DNA from 4 places in the Spirillospora sp. CA-142024 genome. Region 1 is predicted to be linked to each of the others. Evidence: riboswitches for the same ligand, from Rfam matches in the RefSeq annotation. Region 1 holds a riboswitch; each other region holds the start of a gene.
The links. A riboswitch is a leader RNA that binds a small molecule or an ion and turns the genes downstream of it on or off. The one in region 1 is predicted to bind cyclic di-AMP.
Positions count from the first base shown of each region.

Region 2: another riboswitch for cyclic di-AMP. It lies ahead of ACQPZP_RS15390 (CHAP domain-containing protein); the one in region 1 lies ahead of ACQPZP_RS09225 (NlpC/P60 family protein).
Region 3: another riboswitch for cyclic di-AMP. It lies ahead of ACQPZP_RS07730 (NlpC/P60 family protein); the one in region 1 lies ahead of ACQPZP_RS09225 (NlpC/P60 family protein).
Region 4: another riboswitch for cyclic di-AMP. It lies ahead of ACQPZP_RS18075 (CHAP domain-containing protein); the one in region 1 lies ahead of ACQPZP_RS09225 (NlpC/P60 family protein).

Region 1 covers NZ_CP192077.1:1,900,098-1,904,915, reverse strand. Annotated here, with positions in the region: gene ACQPZP_RS09235 (FHA domain-containing protein) at 1-339, shown strand, start outside; gene typA (translational GTPase TypA) at 535-2,388, opposite strand; cyclic di-AMP (ydaO/yuaA leader) riboswitch at 2,580-2,714, shown strand; gene ACQPZP_RS09225 (NlpC/P60 family protein) at 2,722-3,735, shown strand; gene ACQPZP_RS09220 ((deoxy)nucleoside triphosphate pyrophosphohydrolase) at 3,793-4,185, opposite strand; gene ACQPZP_RS09215 (Mut7-C RNAse domain-containing protein) at 4,191-4,818, opposite strand, start outside.
Region 2 covers NZ_CP192077.1:3,164,645-3,169,462, forward strand. Annotated here, with positions in the region: gene ACQPZP_RS15385 (hypothetical protein) at 1-1,202, opposite strand, end outside; gene ACQPZP_RS15390 (CHAP domain-containing protein) at 1,242-2,054, opposite strand; cyclic di-AMP (ydaO/yuaA leader) riboswitch at 2,064-2,233, opposite strand; cyclic di-AMP (ydaO/yuaA leader) riboswitch at 2,355-2,558, opposite strand; gene ACQPZP_RS15395 (NlpC/P60 family protein) at 3,043-4,074, opposite strand; gene ACQPZP_RS15400 (NYN domain-containing protein) at 4,273-4,818, opposite strand, start outside.
Region 3 covers NZ_CP192077.1:1,576,697-1,581,514, forward strand. Annotated here, with positions in the region: partial or broken gene ACQPZP_RS07725 (DUF4118 domain-containing protein) at 1-2,387, opposite strand, end outside; gene ACQPZP_RS07730 (NlpC/P60 family protein) at 2,588-3,253, opposite strand; cyclic di-AMP (ydaO/yuaA leader) riboswitch at 3,259-3,420, opposite strand; gene ACQPZP_RS07735 (M1 family metallopeptidase) at 3,837-4,818, shown strand, end outside.
Region 4 covers NZ_CP192077.1:3,731,241-3,736,058, forward strand. Annotated here, with positions in the region: gene ACQPZP_RS18065 (hypothetical protein) at 1-415, shown strand, start outside; gene ACQPZP_RS18070 (PP2C family protein-serine/threonine phosphatase) at 597-2,480, shown strand; cyclic di-AMP (ydaO/yuaA leader) riboswitch at 2,975-3,130, shown strand; gene ACQPZP_RS18075 (CHAP domain-containing protein) at 3,142-3,900, shown strand; gene ACQPZP_RS18080 (bifunctional glycosyltransferase/CDP-glycerol:glycerophosphate glycerophosphotransferase) at 4,093-4,818, shown strand, end outside.

The sequences.
Region 1 (4,818 bases):
TCGTGCCTGCGCCCGCTGCCGCAGAAGGGCACGCCCGTCCTGCGCGTGCAGTTCCCGACGGGTGAGCTCAAGGTCTCCGTCGGGCAGCACCTGGTGCTCGGCCGCGACGCGGGCCAGTCGCCGGTGGCTGCCACGTTCACGCAGTACGACAACGTGTCGCGGCGTCACTCGACGGTGTGGCTCGACCCGTCCGGGACGGCGTGGGTGCGCGACGAGGGTTCGACCAACGGGACGTTCGTCAACGGCGAGCGGCTCCCCCGCGGTGTGGAGGCCCCGCTCCGCGACGGCGACCAGCTCCGCCTGGCCGCCGACGTGACCGGGACCATCCAGCTGGCCTGACGGCAGGCCACGGCGAACGGCGGCCCCGGGGATCCGATCCCCGGGGCCGCCGTCTTTTCATGGTCCGGACATGCGAACGGGGGCCGCCCGGTACCGGACGGCCCCCGTCCCCTTCGGCGCTCGGTCGGCCGGAAAGCTCGGTCCGCCGCGGTCAGCCGTAACGTCGGTCCGCCGTAACGCCTGGTCTTCTCCGGGTCAGCCGGCCCGCTTGGTGCGGGCGCGCGTGCGCTCGCGCTCCTTGGCGTCCAGGACGACCTTGCGGATGCGGACGGCGGTCGGGGTGACCTCGACGCACTCGTCCTCGCGGCAGAACTCCAGCGCCTCCTCAAGCGACAGGTTCCGGGGCGGGGTGAGCCGCTCCAGCTCGTCACCGGTGGAGGAGCGCATGTTCGTGAGCTTCTTCTCCTTGGTGATGTTGACGTCCATGTCGTCGGAACGGGAGTTCTCCCCGACGATCATGCCCTCGTACACCTCGGTGGTCGGGCCGACGAAGAACGTCCCGCGCTCCTGCAGGTTCGTGATCGCGTACGCGGTGGCGGCGCCGGAGCGGTCGGCGACCAGCGACCCGGACGGGCGGGTGCGCAGCTCGCCGAACCAGGGCTCGTAGTCCTCGAAGACGTGGTGCGCCATGCCGGTGCCGCGCGTCTCGGTCATGAACTCGGTGCGGAACCCGATCAGGCCGCGGGCCGGGACGAGGAACTCCATCCGGATCCAGCCGGTGCCGTGGTTCGTCATGTGCTCCATGCGGCCCTTGCGGACCGCCATCAGCTGCGTGACGGCGCCGAGGTGCTCCTCGGGGATGTCGACGGTGAGCCGCTCGACCGGCTCGTGCCGCTTGCCGTCGATGTCCTTGGCGACGACCTGCGGCTTGCCGACGGTCAGCTCGTAGCCCTCGCGGCGCATGTTCTCGACCAGGATCGCCAGGGCCAGCTCGCCGCGGCCCTGCACCTCCCAGGCGTCGGGACGCTCGGTCGGGAGCACCCGGATCGACACGTTGCCGACCAGCTCGCGGTCGAGCCGGTCCTTGACCATGCGGGCGGTGACCTTGGTGCCCTTCTCGCGGCCGGCCATCGGCCCGGTGTTGGTGCCGATCGTCATCGAGATCGCCGGCTCGTCCACCGTGATCAGCGGCAGCGGGCGCGGGTCCTCGGCGTCGGCGATGGTGTCACCGATCATGATGTCGGGGATGCCGGCGATCGCGATGATGTCGCCCGGCCCGGCCTCGTCGGCCGGCTTGCGGGCGAGCGCCTCGGTCATCAGCAGCTCGGTGATCCTCACCCGCTCGACGCTGCCGTCGTGCCGGCACCAGGCGACCTGCTGGCCCTTCTTGATCGTGCCGGCGTGCACCCGGCACAGCGCGATGCGGCCGAGGTAGCTGGAGGCGTCGAGGTTCGTCACGTGCGCCTGGAGGGGCGCGTCCGGGTCGTAGGACGGCGCCGGGATCGTCTCGGTGATGACCTTGAACAGCGGCTCCAGGTCATCACTGTCCGGCATGGCCCCGTCGGCGGGCTTGCCGAGCGAGGCCCGCCCGGCACGGCCGGACGCGTACACGATCGGGAAGTCGATCTGGTCCTCGTCGGCGTCGAGGTCCATGAACAGCTCGTACGTCTCGTCCACGACCTCGTCGATGCGGGCGTCGGGACGGTCGGTCTTGTTCACGACCAGGATCACCGGCAGCCGCGCGCCGAGCGCCTTGCGGAGCACGAACCGGGTCTGCGGGAGCGGGCCCTCGCTCGCGTCCACCAGCAGGACGACGCCGTCCACCATGGACAGCCCGCGCTCGACCTCGCCGCCGAAGTCGGCGTGGCCGGGGGTGTCGATGATGTTGATCGTCAGCCCGTTGTGCTTGACGGCGGTGTTCTTCGCGAGAATGGTGATCCCCTTCTCGCGTTCAAGATCGTTGGAGTCGAGCACCCGGTCGTCGACGTCCTGGTTCTCGCGGAAGGCCCCGGACTGCCAGAGCATGGCGTCGACCAGCGTCGTCTTGCCGTGGTCGACGTGGGCGACGATCGCGACGTTCCGGAGGTCGTCGCGCGTGGAGATGGGCATGCGGGTTCGCCTTGCGTGAGAGTTCGGGAGTCGCCGCAGACGCGCGGCACCGATCCATTCTACTCGGCGGTGCGTACCACCCTTTACGCGTCGTTCGCACCAGCTCTCACAGGAGCCCCGATTGGCCAACTTTGCTCATCCTTTGTAATCTGCCCGTGATCCGGTCGTCCGGAGCCCCTCCCCCCGGGGCTGCGGCCGGAACGCCGAATCTCCCGATCGCGGGAGAACCGGGGACCCAAACCCCTGGGGTGAATCGACGCACGTCGTAGGGCGACTCCTGGCCCGAACCCGTCAGCTAACCCGGTAGGCGTACGAGGAGAGGAGAACACCGGCTTGGCTCCGGATCTTCGCCGGCGGCGCCGCCTTGCGCCCGCCGCCATCGTCACCATGCTCCTGGCCGGCCTCGGCGCCGCCCCGCCCGTCACCGCACACGCCGCGCAGCCGTTCCGGCTCGCCGCCGCGTCGTCGCCCAGCCCGACCCCGACGACGGAGAAGGGCCTGCGCAAGACCCTGGACGCGCTGAACGAGGAAGCCGAGATCCTCACCGAGAAGTTCAACAAGGCGCGCGTCGACTTCGGCAAGGCCAAGAAGGCGCAGCAGGCCGCCACCGCGGAGGCGCAGCGCCTGCGCACCCTGGCCGAGCCGGCCCGCGAGCAGCTCGGCCGGATGGCCGCGGCGAACTACATGGCCGGCGGTCCGGACGTGCTCTTCGGTTCCGGCGGATCGGCGGACGGGCTGTCCGACCGCGCCTACCTCGCGCAGAACCAGGCGGCCGCCGTCCTCGCGCTGAAGAAGCAGATCGCGCAGGCCGACGCCGCGCAGCGCACCGCGGAGGCCAAGACCGCCCAGCTCAAGAAGGCGTGGGACGACGCCAAGCAGGCCCGCGGGGCCGCCAAGGCCAAGGTCGCCGAGGTGATGAAGCGGCTCGACAAGCTGACCACCACCCACGTCAGCGACCCGCGCACCGGCCTCACCGCGACCGTGAAGGGCTCCGGGCTGCCCGCGAAGATGGCCCGCAAGGCGCTCACCAAGCTCGGCAGCCCGTACGTGTGGGCCGCCGCCGGGCCGAGCAGCTTCGACTGCTCCGGTCTCGTCGTCTGGGCCTACGCGCAGGTCGGCAAGTCCGGCCTGCCGCACTACACCGGCGACCTCTTCGCGCTGGGCACGAAGGTCTCGCGCGGCGAGCTGCGCTCCGGCGACCTGGTGTACTTCGGCAGCAACCTGCACCACATGGGCATCTACCTCGGTGACGGCAAGTTCCTGCACGCCCCGCAGACCGGCGATGTGGTGAAGATCTCCAATCTTTCCGACCGCTCCGACTTCGCCGGCGCCAACCGCATCACCTGACGCCACCGCCCCGAGACGTACAGGGGCCTCCCGCGGCGCGGCGGGAGGCCCTTGTATTCATCCTCCTAAGAGGCCCTCGCGGACGAGGGCGCCGATGACGGGACGGTCGCCCGGAAGCCAGTCGACGTCGTAGGCCTCGTGCGGGGCCAGCCAGCGCAGGGCCAGGTGTTCCAGGGCCTGCGGCTCGCCTTCGACGATCTCGGCGGTCCAGACGCGCAGGAGGGCGCGGTCGCTCAGCCGCCAGTCGCCGCCGACGCGGCGGCCCAGGCGCACCTTGACGGCGAGTTCCTCGTGGCACTCGCGGACCAGGGCGTCCTCGTCCGACTCGCCCGGATCGACCTTTCCACCGGGCAGCTCCCAGCCGCCCGCCATGTGCGGCGGCTCGGCCCGCTGCGCGCCCAGCAGCCGCCCGGCCGAGATGATCGCCGCGCCCACGACCACGAGATCGATCGCGATCAGCTCCCCTCCGTCACGGCGGCCCTTGTCCGATCGTTACCCCGAATGGCGTCGACCAGCCGCGTCGACTCCCGGACGATCTCCTCCAGGTGGTCGCCGTGCGCGCCGCGCCAGTACACCTGCCCGCAGTCGGCGCAGCGGCCGTAGACGTCGTAGCTGCGGCGGGTGCCCGCTTCGAGGTGCCGTTCGATCTCCTCTTTGTCGACCGGCACCAGTTCGCCGTTGCAGGCGGTGCAGCGCGTCCACGGGCTCAGGACGGGGGCGAAACGGTCGAGCAGGTCGCGGAGCTGGTCGTCCGGCCGGGAGCCGCGGACGTACGCGCCGAACCACAGCGCGCGGCGGCGGAGCAGCCCGCGGTCCTGAGTGAGCAGGACGCGGCGTTCCTCGTTGGCCTGGACGACCAGCGCCGGGTCGTCCATGTCGTTGTGGTAGGCGGTGTCCAGGCCGAGCAGGCGCATCCGCCGGGCGAGCGTGCCCAGGTGAACGTCCAGGAGGAAGCGGGGCGCGACCTGCCCCGGCTCCAGCGGCACGGGCTGCGGGCGCGGGACGGCCGCCACGTCCGCCTCCGCGCCGGCGTCCGGCCGGGTGGCGGGCCCGGCCGGCTCACCGTCGACGGTCATCGGCCCC
Region 2 (4,818 bases), 1.3 Mb from region 1:
GCGAACTCGGCGGCGGCCGGGAGCGCGGACGGCACCCGCCCGGCGGCGACCTCGCGGTGCAGCTCGCCCGCCGCGGACCGGACGCCGATCTTGACGCGCCGGTAGCCGACATAGTCCGCGAAGCCCTCGATCAGCCACAGCGGGGTCCGCCGGTCCCGGGCGCCGCCCGTGGCGACGTGGGTGAGCTCGTGCGTCAGGACGACGTCGCGGCCGAGCTCGTTGAGGCGGCCGAACGTGCCGGGGGAGATGATGACGCGGTCCTCGCCGCGGCCGCCCGCGGCCGAAGGCGCCCCGGAGGGTGCGGGGGATCCTCCTCCCGCGGACCGCGCCGGCGGCGCGACGGTGGCGAGCGCGGCGATCTCGCCGAGGCTTTGCCCGGGGCCGGCGAGCGCGGAGGCGAGGCTCGCGTCGGCGGGGACGAGCGCGACGACCCGCTGCGCCCAACCCTTCCCGACGACGCCCGTGACGACCGGGACGGCGGCGTCCAGCCGCGCGGCGATGCCGTCGAGTCCGGCGGCGTCGCCGATGACGAGGCCGGCGCGCCCCCTGACTACGGTCAGGGGGCCGGCGTCCCAGATGTCGGCGTCGTCGGTGAGCCCGTGGGAGGTCCCGTCGCCGGCGATCGTCCAGGTCCCGGCGCGCGGGGTCAGCGTGAGGTAACGGGTGCGGCCCACATAGCCCTTGTCGAAGCCATGCAGCCGGTAGCGCATCTCGACGCGGACGACGGCGCTCTTCCCGTCCATGGCCTGGGTGGCGAGAAGCCGTTCCTGCCAGCCCTCCAGCGGAAGCTTCCGGAGGTTGTCGTACATGCGGGACTGGGCGTCCTGGAAGGCGGGAGGGGCGTCGCCCACCGTGGCGAGGAACGCCATGCGGTCGCCGTTCCGGACGGCGCGGGCCCGGTTGGCGAGGACGGTGGCGGCCCCCTCCGGGCTGATCGTCCCCGCGGCCCGGGAGGTGCGGGCGCCGGACGCGCCCGCAGACGCGGTCCCGCTCCCGGCGGACCGCGAGCCGAGCAGGGCGGCGCCTCCGGCGAGCAGCACGGCGGCCCCGCCCGCGCCCAGGGCGAGCACCCTGCGCCGCGTCACGGGGCCGTCCTGCCCACCGTCCGGCACGGCGTTTTCCAGCGCCGCGTCGTCCGGCACGGCGTCGTCCGGAACGGGGGCGTCCTGCACAGAGCCGTCCTGCCCGGGACCGTCCTTCATGGGCGCGATCCTATGCAGCCGGCGGGGGAGGCGGCGGCATCACGGCTTGTAGTCGGGGTAGCCGTAGCCGACGACGTCTCCGGTCGGGCGTTCCTTGATCTTGACGGCGTTGCCGGTGTTGCCCTCGACGGTCTCGACGGTGCCGTCGTCCACCTTCTTGATCACCATGCCGACGTGCCGGATGTCGTCGACGGACTTGCCGCCGTCCCAGGCATAGAAGACGATCGCGCCGGGCTTCGGCTCGGTCCCCCAGCGGCCGTTGTCCTGGAACCAGCGCGCGTGCGCGATCGTCCAGGCGTCGCTGCCGATCTGGTCGCTGAAGCCGATCTGGTCGCCGACCCAGGAGACGAACATGTCGCACCAGTTCGCGTCGCTGTAGCCGCTGAGGGAGCCGCCGTCGCGCGCGAGCGTCTGCCGCGCCCGGGAGGTGCCCATGTACCACTTCTGGAACTTGGTCTCGCCGCCGCCGTCCTCTCCGACGCCCACCTGGGACCGGGCGAGCTCGATGGCCTGCGCGGCGGTGGGGCGCGACTTCGACGACCTCCCGGACGGCTTCTTCGGCCGGCCTCTCGGCGCGTCCTTGCCGCGGGACGTCCTGGGCCCGTCCTTGGACGTGCTCTCGGACGAGCTCTTGGACGAGCCGCCGTGCGTCTTCTTCCCGGCGGTCAGGTCGGCCGCCGCGGACGCCGCGGGGCCGGAACCGAACGGCAGGACCGACGCCTGCGCGGTCGCGGCGGCGGTGCCGAGCACGGCGGCGCCGACGATGACGCCGCCGGTCGTCCGCCACGTGATGGACAGGGAGTGCGGCTTCCGGTGCTTGCCCGGGAGCTTCTTGCGGTGCGTGCGTGGCACGGGGGGTTCTCCTCGGCTTCCATGCCGCCTACCGGGTTAGCTGACGGGTTCGGGCATGGAAGGCGCCCTACGGCCCGCGGACAGGCCGATTCACCCCGAAAAAGGACACAGTGGGTCCCCGGCTCCGCGCCCGCCGCGCATGCGCGCAGGACGGTCCGCGGACTCGGCGGTGACGTGCACGGGGCACGCCGGTTCGGATGGGGGGCTCGGCGGGCGGGGGCGCCCGCGGAGCGCAGGGGGTGGTGGGGCGTGGCCGCACGATGGGCGGCCACGCCCAGGTAACGCTGCGGAATTCACTCCTTCGCTTCTTCCAGACGCCTACCGGGTTAGCTGACGGGTTCGGGCGTGGAAGTGGCCCTACGGCGGGCTCTCACCGGAACGGGGCCGGGAGAGACGCACCGATTCACCCCGGGTGCCGGAACCACCCGTCCAGGGAGGTTCCCCGGACTCCGGCCGATGTGGGTCCCCGGTTCCGCGCTGAGGCGGACTCGGCGCTGCCGCTGCGATCCTGGGGGCGAGATGGGGCCCGGCGCGGGACCTGTCTCCCGCGTGCGAAAGAGCGGCGCCTGTGTTGTGTGCGGACGGCTCCCAGTCCCGGGGCCCGTCCGGGGCCTGACCCGTGATCGCCGCCGTGGCAGCGCTCTCAGCGCCATGCACGCTGCGGGCGTGCGCACGGTGGGCCGGGCCGGCCATGGGTCTGCGTGCAGACCCGTGCGGCACTCTCCGGTGCCGCGGGACGGCACGTGGATCGCACCGTCCTCGGGGGGAGCGGCGCGTGGCTCGCGCCGCCGTCACGCGGCCGCTGGATGCGCCGCGTGTGACCGAAGCGCCTGGTGGGCGCCGCGGGACCATGGCGCATGGAGAGCGCCGTGAGTGGTGACAAGGTACCAAAGCCCCAACAGAAGGCAAACCCCCCCAAAATCAACAACGGACCAGGTCAAGCCCGGTCCGTTGTCGATGGAAGCCCCGCGCGGGGCCGCGGTGAGCGTCAGGGACGCCCGGCGCCGTAGTAGCTGCCGTGGCCGTCGACGGACGAGATCTTCACGACGTCGCCGGTGTGCGGGGCGTGGATCATCTGCCCGTTGCCGATGTACATGCCGACGTGGCCGAGGCCGCTGAAGAACACCAGGTCGCCGGGCTGAAGGTCCGCCTTGTCGACCCGCTTGGTGGCCGCGAACTGGGAGTTGGTGGTGCGGGTGATGTTGACGCCCGCGGCGGCCCACGCCTTCATCGTCAGGCCGGAGCAGTCGTAGGTGCTCGGGCCGGTGGCGCCGTACTCGTACGGCTTGCCCTTCTGGGCGAAGGCGAAGTTGAGCGCCACACGGGCCGGGCCGCTGGCCGGGCCGTTGTAGCTGCCGCCGGTGGGGCCCGAGCCGCTGGGCGTCCCGCCGCCGAGCCGGCCCACCAGAGCCTTCTGCTTGGCGACCTGCTTGTCGAGCTCCTGCTTCTGCTTCTTCAGGTCGCCCTGCTTCGACTTCACCTCGTTGTAGGCGGTCTTGGCCTGGGCCTGCTCGCGGCGGAGCCGCTGGGCGGTCGCGAGGAACTGGGTGAGCTGGGAGCTGCGCTCCTGAGACAGGTGGGAGAAGACGGCGGCCTGGTCCAGGATCGCCTGCGGGTCGTTGCTGCCGACGAAACCCGTCACGTCCGTCGAGTCGCCGTTCTTGTAGGCGGCGGCCGCCATCTTGGCGATCGCGGAGCGCTGCTCCTCGAAGGTCGCCTGCTCCTGCTTGCTCGCCTTGGTCGCCGCGTCGAGCTTCTTCTTGGCGACCTTGAGCTTCTCCATGTTCTGGTTGTACTGCTCGACCTTCTGGTCCATCAGGTCGTTGAGCTTGTCGAGCTTCTTCTGGGCCTGGGCCCTGGTCGGCTTGGGCTCCGCGTGCGCCACCACCGGGGCGGAGGCCAGGGAGACCGTCACGGTCAGGCAGGCGACGGCCGCCAGGCGACGGGAGACGCCTCGGGTCGCCGAGCCGCCCCTCCGGTCACGCTCCTGCGCTCTTTCCCCGATGAGATCATTGGCCACGGTCGGTCTCGCCCCTCTCGTCCACGACGTCAGCGGACGACACTAGCGACGGGCAACAGCTGCCACAACCGATTCGTCACTCTTTGATTGACATCCTTGGACATTGTCCACTTTTCGTGACGTCATGATCACTTAATGCGAGGCTTCCCTTATGACAGCCTTATGGGGGTCTTATGACCGGCGGCCCCAGGGCCGGCTCTAGGACCGGCCCAGCCGGCGCAGCAGGAGCGAGGACGGGCAGGGGCGCGCGTTGGCGCGCCGCGCCGCGTCGGCGACCTCCCGGTCGGACGACACCACCACGACGGACCGGCCCGGCGGCTCCGCCCGCACCAGCTCGCCGATCAGCTCGTCCGCGGTCTGCCCGGGCCGGCTGAACAGCACCCGGACGCCGCGCGGCGCGGCGATGGCCACCGGCGCGTCCAGCTCCGCGCCGTCGAACACGCACGTCACCTCGGCGCGCGTCTGCGCGGCCAGGCCGCCGAGCCCGGACAGCAGCCGGTTGCGCTGATCCGACAACGGCAGCTCGCCGTACCCGGTCTTCGTCACGTTGTAGCCGTCCACCACCAGATGCACCTGCGGCAGCGTGAGCAGCCGGTCGAGCAGCTGCGGATCGCTGTCGGACAACGCCCGGCCGGGGAGCGCGCGATGCGCCGGCCGGTCCGGCTCCGCCCCGCCGACCGCGTCCGCGGGGCGGCCGATCGTGGAGGGCAGGGCAAGCTCGCGGCGGACGCCCTGCGCCGCGTC
Region 3 (4,818 bases), 320 kb from region 1:
TTCCTTCCGCTGGTGGAGGGGCAGGGAAACGATCATCGTGAGTCCGCCGCCCGGGGTGTCCTCGGGGATCAGCTCGCCGCCCATCGCCCCGGTCAGCCCGCGGGTCAGCGCCAGCCCGAGCCCGACGCCCGTGTGGTTGTCGCGGTCGCCGAGCCGCTGGAACGGCAGGAACGCCCGCTCCCGCTCGCGGGGCGGGATGCCCGGGCCGCGGTCGGCGATCCGCTGTCCGCTTCGACCTCGGGCAGGTCGGTGTCCAGCAGCACCGAGACGTCGCCGGCGCCCAGGTCGTCCAGTGCGCGGGGCACCACCTCGTCCAGCGCCAGCGGGCGGGCGGCGATACCGAGGACGCCCGCCTGCAGCCGGCTCATGTCGAGCAGGTTCGCGACCAGCCGGTCGAGCCGGTCGAGGGACTGCCGGGCGGTGTCGAGCAGCTCGGCGCGCTCCTCGTCCGTCCAGGCGATCGAGGTGCTGCTCAGGCTGTCGGTCGCGGCCTTCGCCGACGCCAGCGGGGTGCGCAGGTCGTGGCTGACCGCGTTGAGAAGGGCGGTGCGCATCCGGTCGGCCGCCTCCAGCGGGCGCGCCTTCTCCGCCTCCGCCCGCAGCCGCTGCTGCCGCAGCGCTCCCGCCGCCTGCACCGCGAACGCCTCCAGGACGCGCCGGTCCCCGGCGGGCATCGGACGGCCCCGGATCGCCAGCGTCAGGTCGTCCCCGACCGGGATCTCGGCGTCGCCCTCGCCGGGCGTGGCGCAGGGGCGGCCGCCGACGGTCGCGACGATCCGCCAGCCCTCGTCCGCCGCGGGACGTTCCAGCAATGTGACCGAGGTGAGCCCGAACGTCTCGCGGAGCCGGCGCAGCACCGCGTCCAGCGCGTGCTCACCGCGCATGACGTCGCCGGCCAGCGTGGAAAGCACCTCCGCCTCCGCGCCGAGCCTCGCCGCCTCCCGCGACCTTCGCGCGGCACGGTCCACCACGATGCTGACCCCGACCCCGACCAGGACGAACACCGCCAGCGCGATCAGGTTGTCCTGCTCGGCGATGGTCAGCTCGTGCACCGGCGGCGTGAAGAACCAGTTGAGAAGCAGGAACCCGGCGACCGCCGTGAAAAGCGCGGGCCACATGCCGCCCACCAGCGCGATCGCGACGACCGCTGCCAGGAAGAACAGGATGTCGGACGGCAGCGTGATCGCCGGGCGCGCCGCCAGCAGCCCGTACGTCAGCAGCGGCAGCCCGAACAGGGCGAGCAGGAATCCGCTGAGCCGGCGGCTCACCGACACCCCCTGCTCCCGCCCGGGCCGCGGCACCCCCCGCCGCGCCTGGTCGTGCGTGACCATGTGCACGTCGATCGAGCCGGACCGCGCCGTCGTCGTCACCCCGATGCCCGGGCGCAGCAGCTGCGCGAACCGGCCGCGCCGCGACACCCCGAGGACGAGCTGGGTCGCGTTCACGCCGCGCGCGAAGTCCAGCAGCGCCCGCGGCACGTCGTCGCCGACGACCTGGTGGTAGGTGCCGCCGAGGCCCTCCACGATCTGCCGCTGCCGGGCCAGGTCCTTCGGCCGCGCCCCGGTCAGGCCGTCCCCGTGCGCCACGTGGACGGCGAGCAGGTCCGAGCCCTTCGACCGGGCGGCGATGCGGGTGGCCCGGCGCAGCAGCGTGGCGCCCTCGGGGCCGCCGGTCAGCGCGACGACGATCCGCTCGCGCGCCTCCCACGTCCCGGCGATGCCGTGGTCGGCGCGGTACCGGTCGAGCTGTTCGTCCACCTTGCCGGCCAGCCACAGCAGCGCCAGCTCCCGCAGCGCCGTCAGGTTGCCGACCCGGAAGTAGTTGGACAGCGCCGCGTCGACCTTCTCCGGCCGGTAGACGTTGCCGTGCGCCATCCGCCGGCGCAGCGCCTCCGGCGCCATGTCGACGAGCTCCACCTGGCCGGCGCGGCGGACCACCTCGTCGGGCACCGTCTCCCGCTGCGCGACCCCGGTGATCTGCTCCACGACGTCGTTGACCGACTCCAGATGCTGGATGTTCAGGGTCGAGATGACGTCGATGCCGGCGTCCAGGATGTCGTCGACGTCCTGCCACCGCTTGGCATGCCCGCCGCCGGGGACGTTCGTGTGCGCCAGCTCGTCCACGAGGACGACCGCCGGGGCGCGGGCGATCACCGCGGCCGTGTCCAGCTCGGTGAACTCCGTCTCCCGGTAGGTCAGCCTCCGGCGCGGGACGACCTCCAGCCCGTCCAGCAGCGCCTCGGTACGCGGCCGGTCATGCGTCTCGACATATCCCACGACCACGTCGGTGCCCCGCTCGCACCGCCGCCGCGCCTCCGAGAGCATCGCGTACGTCTTCCCGACACCGGGGGCGGCCCCCAGGTAGACGCGGAGCTGCCCCCTGGCCATGCTCCCCATCCTTCCAGCCCGAGCCTCGCCCATTCGGCGACGGCTCATCGAGACAACCCCGGCCCGGCGGCCGCCGATCCCGTCTTGACGGACTCCATACGCCCGCGCCCTCACCTTTCACGCCTTTCATGTGCGCGGCGAGGACGGCATGGGAGAACGCCCGGCCGGGAGGTCTCGGCCGGGCGTGTCTCACCGTCTCCTCAGAGGTTCGTCGGCCGGTACGCCTTGTACTCGCTGTCGGACAGGCCGTAGTCGCGCGTGCGGTGGTCGGTGCCGTAGTGGCCACGCTGCTCGTACGCCCAGTAGGACGTGTGCTTGCTGTCGGTCCACTTCTCGAAGATGACCACGTGCCGGGTGGTGTTGGTCCCGAGCGCGTCCATCACGAGGTCGCCCTTCTTGAGCTCGGACATCTTGATGCGCTCGGTGTACCTCGATGCCGCCAGCCCGACGGTGTTGAGGCCGGGCTTGGAAAGGCCCAGCGCCATTGACACGAAGCCCGAGCAGTCGGTGCGGTATCCGTTGTGAGTGCTCGTCTGGCTGTAAGGGACCCTCTGGTCGGTGTGCGGGTGCCAGGTCTTGGCCCGGGCTATCACTTTGGAGCGGCTGCTCCCCGAATCATCCGAGGCCTTCGCGTCGGCGCGGCTGTCGCTCGATGCGTGCGCCGCCTTCTTGGAGTGCGTCCGCTTCACGGGAAGCGTCGCCACGGCGGCGGTCACCTTGTCGCCGCCGTCCGAACCGGACGACAGGATCGACGCGTGCGCCGCCGTCGTCGCCGCCACGCCCACGAAGGCGAGGCCCACGAGGGCGCCGGTGGCGCCGGGGTTCAGACGCAGAGGTCTGCGGCTCTTGCTGTGCTTGCCTTTCAAGGGGGACTCCTTCTTCCAAGCCGCCTACCGGGTTAGCTGACGGGTTCGGACGTGGAAGTCGCCCTACGGCCTGGGAGCAGGCCGATTCACCCCGGTGCGGGACTGCCTGGAGTCCGGCACGCTGGGTCCCCGGCTCCGCGCGATGGCGGACTCGGCGTTCGCCGCTGCGATCCGTGGGCGCTGGGCCCGTCCACGGGACCGGTGTCCCGTGCGCGAAAGAGCGGCGCTGATGGGTATGGGTGCGCGGCCGCGTCGGGGCCGCGTTATGGGAACACCTGCGGGCGTGCGCTCAGACCTGCACGCGTGGCGTGCGCATGGACGGCCGGCGGTGCCGGATGAGGCGTTCGTGCCCCGTGGGACACATAACACGGAAGTGCCTGGCGAGCACCTTGATGGGACGACAAGCTACATGGACCACCAAAGGAAGGCAAACTCCCCCAAAATCACGAACCGCCCAGCTCAGCGCGTTGGTGTCCGGCCGGGCGCCGACCGAAGCATGATCGACATTTCCCGCCCGGCGCGGTAATGATCTTGTATAGATCGCCCCAAGGTGATCGTCCGACATCGACGGAGAGGGCATCCGATGGCGATTCCCAGGTCCGCGCACCGGCTTCCGCTGGCGGTGGCCGCGGCAGGCGCGACGACGCTCGGGCTGTTCGCGCCCGCGGCGGCGGCCGACGTCCGGTACGAGCCCGGTTCACCCGGCCTCGGCGACTCCTACTTCCCCGACCTCGGCAACGGCGGGTACGACGTCGAGCGGTACCACCTGAAGACCGCGTACGACCCCGGCACCGACCGGCTCACCGGCACGACGACGATCACGGCCACCGCCACCCAGAACCTGTCCCGGTTCAACCTCGACTTCTACAAGATGATCGTCCGGTCGGTGCGCGTGAACGGCCACAAGGCTTCGTTCGAGCGCACGGGCGAGCGTGAACTGGAGATCACGCCGCGGAGAGGGCTGCGGAAGCTGAGGTCGTTCAGCGTGACCGTCCGGTACGACGGTGTGCCCCGGCCGCTGAGCGGCCCGGTCGTCTTCGACCTGCCGTACGGGTTCCTGGCCACCAAGGACGGCGCCACGGTCATGGGCGAACCCGACGGGGCGTCCACCTGGTTCCCGGCCAACGACCATCCGACCGACAAGGCGCTGTTCACGGTCGAGACGACCGTGCCGCACGGCCTCAAGGCGATCTCCAACGGCCGCCTCCTCCGGCAGCGGACCGCCGGCGGCAAGGACACCTTCCTGTGGCGAGAGGACCGCCCGATGGCGACGTACCTGGTGACCAACTCGATCGGGCGGTTCAACGTCTCCACGACCACGACAGGCACGGGCGTCCCGCAGCTCGACGCGGTCGACCCGGAGGTGGCGTCGGACCCCAACTCGCTCGACACTCCGCGCCACACCACGCGGGTGACCGACGAACTGCCCGGCTACTTCGGCGCCTACCCGTTCACGAGCACCGGGTCCATCGTCGAGAACGACTCCGGCCCGCCGCTGAACCTCGAGAACGCGCTGGAGACCCAGACACGGCCGACCTACCAGAGCCCGCCTGTCGAGAAGGGCG
Region 4 (4,818 bases), 1.8 Mb from region 1:
GGGGTATACGGCGCTCAGTGCGCGGGACGTCGTGAAGACGTACCGGTATCTGCTGGACGAGGCGCCGAAGGCGCAGCGGGAGTTCGTGCTGGAGCAGTTGCGGAAGTCGACGCCGTGCGGGACGGACGGGTTCGACCAGACGTTCGGGATCCCGCGGGCGGTGAAGCGGCCGTGGGCCGTCAAGCAGGGGTGGTCGGGGTTCGGGGAGGTTCCGGCGGAGCCGTGCCGCGGTGGCGGGGCGCGGGGTGTGGCGTGGCGGCCTGATCTGGGGATCGGACGGCCCGTGCTGCACACGACGGGCATCGTGGGGGACAAGATCGTGGCGGTGCTCACCCTGCATCCGGCGGGGACGTCGTTCGGGGCGGCGGCGGCGCGGATCACGACGTTGACGAGGCAGGTCTGCCGGGCATCGTGACGGGCGTCACAGGGCGGGGCAGGGTTGCCTACTGGGACGGTCACTAGAACCCGTCGAGTTCGGACGCGAAGGGAAAACCCGGGCAAAGTTCTGGACTGTTTACCAGGATATGGGCGAATAGTCCTTCGCTGACGTATGTAGCTTTTTCTCCCAGGGCAGTGACGCCGAACGGGGGACAGGGTTGTCGGAAGCGGAGGGCGCCCAGCCCGGTGCGGACCTTCAGGACTTGCGGGGCGCCGCGCACGACCGCGCGGTGCTGGCCGAGGCGCGGGTCATGCTGGCCCGGCGGCTCGGCGTCCCGCCCGGGGAGGCCCTGCAGCACCTGATCTGGCTCGCGCGCGACATGGACATTGAGCTGGCCGAGGCGGCTGCCCTGCTGGTCAAGGACGGGGGCGGCGGCCCGATGGGGGCCGTGGTGGCGGGCCGCCGGGCGCCGCGTGCGGAGGACGGCGCGGAGGAGCCCCAGGCCGTCCTGTCCGATGCCGAGGACGTTCTGCGCCGGGTGACGGCCGAGGACACCGCGGGTGACGCGGAGCTCCTTGAGGGGCTGCCCGCCGATTCGGTCGCGAAGGCGGTCCTGGACGGGACGCTCGACTCCGCTGCGCACCTGGTGCCGGTCCGAGGGCCGGACGGCAATGTGGCGGACTTCCTCTACGCCGACCTCAACGGCGTCGCCAAGGACATGTTCGGGCGCGGCCGGGAGGAGCTCACCGGGCTGCGGCTGCTGCGGACGGATCCGGGGGCGGCGCTCAGCGGCCTGTTCGACGAGTACGTCGAGGTGCTGGAGTCCGGGACGCATTTGGAACGTTCCTCGTTCCTGTACTCGACCGCCCAGCGAGGCCTGTCCCGCTCGTCCCGGATGAGCGTGCGCTGCGTCCCGGTGCCGACCGGCGTCTGCGTGAGCTGGCGGTACCACTTCGCCGAGGACCGGGTCACCAGGCGGCTGGAGCGGGTCGAGCGGCTCGCACTGATCGGGTTCGGCGAGTGGGACCTCGCCACCGGGGAGGCCGACTGGACGCCGCAGATGCTGGCCAACTACGGCCTGGCCCCGGACGAGGTGCCGCCGATGCCGCACGATCTGCCGAAGGTGGTGGCGGACGACGACCTTCCGCTGGTCGAGGAAGCCGTCCAGACGATGTTCTCGCGCCGCGAACCGGTGGAGGCCGAGCACCGCGTGATCGGCAAGGACGGGACGCCGCGGCATCTGTGGGTCTTCGCCGAGCCGGTGCTCGGCGAGTCCGGGCTGCCGATCTCGATCAACATCGTCTCGCAGGACATCACCCGGCGGCGCGGGGTGGAGCGGGCGCTGGCCGAGACCCGGCGGCAGATGCTGCGGCAGCAGGCGCGGACGGCGCAGGAGCGGCGCGTGGCGGTCACCCTGCGGCGCGCGATCCTGCCGGACGAGGACGAGGTTGAGCGGCTGCCGGGCCTGGTCACCGCGCTGCGCAGCCTGGCGGCGGAGAGCACGGCCCGCATCGGCGGCGACTGGTTCGCCACCCGAACGCTGCGGGACGGCCGGGCGATGTTCGCCATCGGGGACGCGGCCGGGCACGGGCTGCCCGCGGCGGCCGCGATGGCGCGGACCCGCAACGGCCTGCTCGGCCTCGCCTGCACAGGGGAGCCGGCGGGGCGGCTGGTGGGCTGGCTGAACGAGCTGGTCGGCAACATGGACCCGCCCGCCACCGGGACCGCCGTGGTCGCCCACTACGACCCGTCGCGGCACGTCCTGGAGTGGACGTGCGCGGGTCATCCGCCGCCGATCCTGGTCCGGGACGGGCGGGCGACGCTGCTGGAGGTCGTCCGCGACCCCATGCTCGGCGCCATGCCGGGCTGGGAGTACACGACGATCACCACGACCCTGCACCCGGGCGACATGCTCTTCCTGTACACCGACGGCCTGGTGGAGCGCAGGGACGCTGACCTGGACGAGCGGATCGTCCGCCTCACCGGGATCCTGCGGGACTGCGCGCCGCGCCCCGAGCTGGTGCTGGACGAGGTGCTGGCGCGGATGGAGCACGACCGGGCGGCGGACGACACCACCCTCTTCGCTCTCTACGTGGAGTGACGGCCGGGCGCCCTCGGTGACGAAGGGCATCCTTGACCTGCGAAGATCGCACCGTGTGACTTAGGACTCACTCCGTGGGGCGCGGGTGCCCGGCGGGCACCGCCCCGCGCACGCCCGTCTGGCGCCGACTTTACGTTCTTTACCTTTTCCCGGAAGGCCGGTAAGGCCCGCCGGCAAAGGGCTGAGGCGCACTTCGAGAAAGATCGGGAAGATGCGGTGCCCGTCCGGTGTTGGTGGTTCCTTGGAAGGGCTTTGAGCAGGCACAACACTGTTTTATGCCTGGTTTGCTTTTCTTGAGAAGGTTGGTACCTTCTATCCGAATCACGCAGCGCGTTCCACGCGTTGCCGCGCAGCGCGTCCCATGCGTTGCCGCCGGTCGTTCCAAGGGCGGCCGAGGATCGCGGAGCGGAATCCGCACGCGATGCGCGCCAGACGATGCGCGCACCCTCATCAAGATCAGTCACTGAGATACATCCGAACATGAGCACCGCCCCCGCGGTGCGAGGCCGAGTCCGTCCCGGTCGACACGACCGGACGGAGCCGGGGACCCAGGTTCCAGGGGTGAATCGGCGCGCCCGAGAGCCGCGCCGTAGGGCTGCTTCCATGCCCGAATCCGTCAGCTAACCCGGTAGGCGTCATGGAAGACAAGGAGATTCCCTGCATGACCGGTCGTTTCAATCGACTTTCGCTCAACCGCTTCTCGCACGAGGACAAGGCCGTCGGCGTCGCCGCCGGCGCGGTCCTGGCCGGGGCGGTCGGGCTCGCAATGTTCAACCCCCTCACCGGCGGCTCGGCCGCCGCGGAGACCCCCGCCCAGGCGGCCGCGGTCGTCCAGAAGAGCGGTGTCTCGCACCAGTCCGCGAAGACCAAGACCGTCTCCGCGGCGACCGAGGCTCGCCGTGAGGGCTGGAAGGTGCCCCCGCACGCGGTCAAGCCCGCCGAAGTGATCAAGCTGGCGGAGAAGCAGGTCGGCGTCCGCGAGAACAAGAGCGGCGACACGAAGTACCACAAGTGGTACATCTCGACCCCGCACGCCAAGGCCACCGCGAAGCGCGACGGCGGCTTCCCCGTCCGCGACTACAACGGCGCCCAGTGGTGCAACATGTTCGTGTCGTGGCTCGGCGCGCAGACCGGCGTCAAGAACATGGGCTGGGACGCCTACACCGTCCAGCACGCCACCTGGTTCAAGGACCACGGCCGCTGGGGGCACACCGCCAAGCCCGGCGCGGTCGTGTTCTACGACTGGCAGGACGGCTCCGACGGCAGCATCGGTGACATCGACCACGTCGGCATCGTCGTGAAGGACAACGGCGACGGCACCATCCGCACCGTCGAGGGCAACACCGGCAACGCCGTCCACAATAAGGTGCGCGAGAAGTCCCAGGTCGTGGGGTACGGCTACCCCGACTACGCGCGCTGACCCATGCACGCCCCCGAAGGCGCCCGGCCCCCCGGCCGGGCGCCTTCAGGCGTTCCAGGGGGATGTGCCCAGTGCTTCCGTGAAGGCGGGTAATGCCAAGCATTGACAGCTTTTGATCCCCCTTGGACCTCAGCCGGTCGTTCCTGGAAAGGAATCACTGGCACGCGGCGGTCTGCGAAAGGGGATGCCCAGGTGCGCCCGGATGTCAGTGTGGTGGTGATCGCCTACAACGACGCGCGGAGGCTCCCCCGGGCGATCGCCTCGACGCTGGCGCAGTCGCTGGGCGGCGTCGAGACGATCGTCGTGGACGACGCCAGCACCGACGGCACGGGCGAGATCGCCGACCGGCTGGCCGCGGCCCACCCGGGACGGGTCCGGGCCGTCCACCTTCCGGTCAACTCCGGCGGCTGCGGCCGCCCCCGCAACACCGGGATCGAGGTCTCGGCCGGCCGGTACGTGATGTTCCTCGACAGCGACGACCTGCTGGACCGGCACGCCTGCCTCAACCTGTTCGCCGCCGCCGAGGACACCGGTGCCGATCTCGTCTCCGGGCTCTGCGATCGGATCTTCCTGGACCTGCCCAGGGGCGCCCAGGGGCGGGTGCGCCCCTGGTATCCGTGGCTTTACCGGCACAGCGCCGTCTACGACTCGCTGAGCGAGAAACCCGATCTGCTCTACGACACCCTCTCGACCAACAAGGCGTATCGGCGCGGCTTCCTGGAGGAGCACGGGCTCCGGTTCGTTGAGCGGCTCCACTACGAGGACCTGCTGTTCACCGCAGAGGCGTACCTGGCGGCGGACCGGACCGCGCTGATCCCGCACCGCGTCTACAACTGGCTCGTCAAGGAGCGGACGCCCGCGCCGTCGATCTCCAACCGGCGGGCCGAGCTGGCCAACTTCGCCGACCGGCTGGAGATC